2 regions of the Bacillus siamensis genome follow, and region 1 is predicted to be linked to the other one. Evidence: riboswitches for the same ligand, from Rfam matches in the RefSeq annotation. Region 1 holds a riboswitch; the other holds the start of a gene.
What was found. Region 1 has a riboswitch for S-adenosylmethionine ahead of ABDB98_RS05435 (bifunctional homocysteine S-methyltransferase/methylenetetrahydrofolate reductase). Riboswitches for the same ligand answer to the same signal wherever they lie in the genome.
Positions count from the first base shown of each region.

Region 2: linked by a shared signal. The riboswitch ahead of metE (5-methyltetrahydropteroyltriglutamate--homocysteine S-methyltransferase) and the one ahead of ABDB98_RS05435 (bifunctional homocysteine S-methyltransferase/methylenetetrahydrofolate reductase) in region 1 are both predicted to bind S-adenosylmethionine.

Region 1 covers NZ_CP155579.1:1,051,583-1,053,783, forward strand. The annotation lists gene ABDB98_RS05435 (bifunctional homocysteine S-methyltransferase/methylenetetrahydrofolate reductase) at 1-1,005, opposite strand, end outside; SAM riboswitch class I at 1,095-1,216, opposite strand; gene ABDB98_RS05440 (YajQ family cyclic di-GMP-binding protein) at 1,317-1,808, opposite strand; gene ABDB98_RS05445 (CvfB family protein) at 1,908-2,201, shown strand, end outside.
Region 2 covers NZ_CP155579.1:1,285,468-1,287,668, forward strand. The annotation lists gene metE (5-methyltetrahydropteroyltriglutamate--homocysteine S-methyltransferase) at 1-1,090, opposite strand, end outside; SAM riboswitch class I at 1,174-1,328, opposite strand; gene ABDB98_RS06845 (S8 family peptidase) at 1,469-2,201, opposite strand, start outside.

The DNA.
Region 1 (2,201 bases):
TTTGTCAAAATTCAATTTTTTCGGCGGGTCAAGCTCTACGATAATTGACCGTTTTTGCGCGGCGATTTCGTTTAAACCCGGCTCGGTCCGTTCATCCCGGACTGAGATGACTTCTTCTTCCCGCCTGATTTTCACTTCTTTATCAGTGACCGGTGAAAGTCCGCGGACCGCTTCAGCCATGGCTCTGATATGGTTGGGCGTCGTGCCGCAGCAGCCGCCGATAATGCGAGCGCCCTGAGTGCGGAATTGTACGGCGCTTTCCCGGAAATAGGCATCGTCCGTATCATAAACAAGCCGGCCTTCTTCTAACGACGGAAGGCTGCTGTTCGGATAGACCGATAAATAAGCGTCACGGAAAATCGGCACTTCTGTCAGCGCTTCAATCATGTGGTACGGGCCGAGCCGGCAATTGATTCCCGTTATATCAGCGCCGAGATCGGCAATTGATCTGAGAGCTTCCCGAAGCGGCGTTCCGTCCTGAAGCACGCCCTGTTCGTGCATGGATACGTTCAGCATGATCGGAAGTTCCGTTTCTTTTCTGGCGATCTTCAGCACTTCGCGCGCCTCTTCTAAATCATAGTATGTTTCCAAAAGCAGGCCGTCCGGCTCTTCGTGCAGCAATAAATAAAGCTGCTCCCGAAAGCTGCGTTTAATCTCTTCAAGGCTGTAGGCGTTTTTGTTAAAGGTGCGGATGCCGCCCATCGTTCCCAATACATAAGCGCCGTCTGAGGAAGCGCGCGCGATTTTGACCGCTTCCTGATTGATTTTTTTCGTTTCATCCTCAAGGCCGTATCTGGAGAGCTTAATAAAATTCGCGCCGTACGTGTTCGTCTGGATGATGTCTGCACCTGCTTCCACGTATGCCTTATGTATCCGCTTGATCTCATCGGGCTTAGATACATTCAGTTCCTCAAAACATCTGTCAATGCCGTAGGAGTAGAGGAGAGTGCCCATCGCGCCGTCTCCGATTAAAATCCGTTCTTCTAAGTCTTGTAATAGTCCCATTGTTTGCCTCCTTCATCACATTCAGCAAGGAAAAAAGAGAAATAAAAAAAGTCTTCTTAAGAAGAAGACTTTGTAATCATTTGTCTCTCTTCTTATCTTCCAAGCTGTTTTTAGCTTGCTGGATTTAGCACCTTGGTCATGGTTTGGGTAAACCACTACACCGGTTGCTGAAGCGTCGTCGGGCCAGTCCCTCGGCTTCTCTTGATAAGAACGTTCATGTAATTGTCATGGGTTTCCAAAACTTAACTGTGAAAATCCCTTTCTCCAAATTTACCGAAAATAGAGACAATAATCAATAGGAATCACATAATTTATCTAAAATTAATAAATTGAACGTCAATCGGCAGGTCTGTTCCGCGGACAGCTGCAATAATCTGCTGCAGATCATCTTTATTTTTTCCGGTGACGCGCACTTGGTCGTCCTGAATCTGTGACTTAACCTTCAAGCCGGAGTTTTTAATCACCGCGTTGATTTTTTTGGCGTTGTCTTTATCAATGCCTTGTACAAGCTTCGCGCGCTGGCGCACCGTGCCTCCCGATGCATTTTCGATTTTGCCGTATTCAATGTTTTTCGTCGGCACGTCCCGTTTAATCAGCTTGCCGCTCAGCACATCCTTGAGCTGATTCAATTTAAACTCATCATCAGAAATCAGAACAAGTTCTTCCTTTTCTAAAGTCACATCGCTTTTAGATCCTTTAAAGTCATAGCGCGTGCCGATTTCTTTCAGCGTCATCTGAATCGCATTCTGCACTTCAGGAAATTCAACTTTGGATACAATATCAAAAGAACTTTCTTTTGCCATGAGAAAACCTCCTATAACATTTCACTTATGTGTTGATTATAGTAGAATAAAGAGAAATGTCCAACAGCACAAAGCATGAATTTGTGCGAATTGGAAAAAATGAGAAAAACATCAGCCTCTGACGGGCGAAGCAGGAAGGACGATAACATGAAACCAGGGCAGCAGCTCATGCTTAGTATAGATCACCAGACCGATTTCGGTTATTTTTTAACGGACGGCGAGGATATGGTTCTTTTACATAACAGTGAAATCACGGAAGATATCGAAGACAGAGATGAAGTGGACGTATTTATTTACGTCGACCATCAGGAAAGACTCGCGGCGACGATGAAAAAGCCGCTCATCAGCTTTTATGATTACGGATGGGTGGAAGTGACGGACGCTGTGGAAGAT
Region 2 (2,201 bases), 230 kb from region 1:
GTCCTTCTTTTAAGACGCTGAGTTCCGCCAGTTTTTCTTTAGCGTATGACAGGCCGTTCAGCAAATCCTTTTCAAGATGCTCGTCAGGGTGTTTCGCCACCGGCACGTGCAGAAGGCTGCTTGAAGGCTGAATCCATAACTCCTCAACATCAGCGTGGCTGAGGATATCCAAAGCCGCATCAAGGCGTTCTTCAACATCGATTTTCCAAATGTTTCGGCCGTCGATCACACCGGCTGCCAGCACTTTATCTTTCGGGAAGCCATGCTTTTTCAATTGCTCAAGGTTTCTGCCTTTATCATGCACGAAATCAAGCCCGATTCCCTGTACAGGATACGAAACGAGTTCTTCATATGCATCAACCGAATCGAAGTATGTCTGCAGGAGGACATTCAGCCCTGAAAGCTCTTTTGTAATAGATTCATAGAGTTCTTTTGCGGCGCGGACATCTTCAGCTGAGGCTGTCACAAGGGCTGGCTCATCAATCTGAACCCATTTGACGCCTTCTGCTTCAAGCTCTTTCAGCAGCTGTACATAAAGAGGAACAAGGCGCTTTTGAATCGCTTTCGCCTCTGATTCTTCGTATCCTTTCGCAAGTGTGACGAATGTATACGGACCGACAATGACAGGTTTCGTTTCCGCTCCGAATTCTTCTTTGATCCGGCGGTAGTCGTCAAGCTGTTTGTTTCTCGTCAGACGGAATTCAATGCTTTCGTCATATTCAGGAACGATGTAATGGTAGTTGGTGTTGAACCATTTTGTCATTTCACTGGAAACGGCGTCTTTAACACCGCGGGCAATCGCGAAATATGTATCAACGGGATCCGTGATGCTGCGGAATCTTTCCGGAATCCAGTTAAAGCTGACGGCTGTATCAAGCACATGGTCATAATGAGTAAAATCAGAGACCGGCACGATATCGATATTTTGGTCAAGCTGTGTTTTGACAGCTGATAAGAATAAACTGTCAAGCTCTTTAAGAAACGTTTCTTTATCAGTGTTTCCTTTCCAATAAGCCTCAAGCGCTTTTTTCCATTCTCTGTTCAAGCCGATTCTCGGAAAACCGAGATTTGAAGTTTTGATTGTAGTCATTAAGTCTCCTCCTTTAAGTGAGATGTAACAAAAAAGCCTCTTTCTCATGAGAGAAAGAGGCTTTAACATCAAAATGTAAGCCTCTCTTATCTCTCAGATCACGTCTGATGGAATTAGCACCGTGCCTTAGGAGACAATCGTCTCGGCGCAAAAATCACGCGCCCCATTTCACAATGGAATTACGGTCGGTTGCTGTTGGGGTCAAAAGGCCAATCCCTCGCCCAACTCTCGATAAGAGAAAATATTTCAATTTTTTTGAAAAGTTACATCATTTGTTGGTTATCTTATCAGCTTATTCAGATCACTGTCAATAGAAAATCTCACATTTTGAAAATTGGTGATGTTGACAAGCGGATCAATCATTATATGAGAAAAATATCAGAAAGACAGCAGCTGTGCCTGTTCGGCTCTTTCCATGAGCACATCAGGTGCGTCTAAATACAGAAATCCGTTCCCGGCCAATGTTTTGGCGATGCCCAAAGGAAGAGTCCGCCGCACAAGCTGGGCATAAATTTCGGCTTCAGAAAGCGTCCGCTGAAACGAGTCCTGTTCAAGCCCTTTTATTAAGGCCAGCGCTCCGCTCACGTGCGGGGCGGCCATTGAAGTGCCCGTCAGCTTCCCGTATTTATGGTTGGGAAGGGTGGAGAGAATGTTTTCTCCGGGCGCCACGAGGTCGATTTCTTTATTTGCGTTTGAAAATTCTGACGATTTACGGGCGATTGAGACTGATCCGACGGCGATCACTTCGTTGTAAGCGGCCGGATACGACAGTTCTTCTGTCCGCTCGTCTCCGTCACCTTCATTTCCTGCTGCGCAAACGACCAGTACACCGCTTTTTACCGCATTTGTGACGGCTTCTTTCAGTTCAGGCACATCGTTCGGCCCGCCGAGTGACATGGAAATAATGTCCGCCTTTTGTTCAACGGCGTAGTTGATGCCGTTGATGATCCATTCGTATTTGCCGCTGCCGTTTTGACCGCCTAGAACTTTAACGATTAAAAGGCTCGCTTCCGGCGCAACACCTGAAATTCCGCCGTTTGAATCATTGGCCGCAATCGTTCCGGAAACATGTGTCCCGTGGCCGTTGTAATCGGAAATCGCGTCTTCTTTG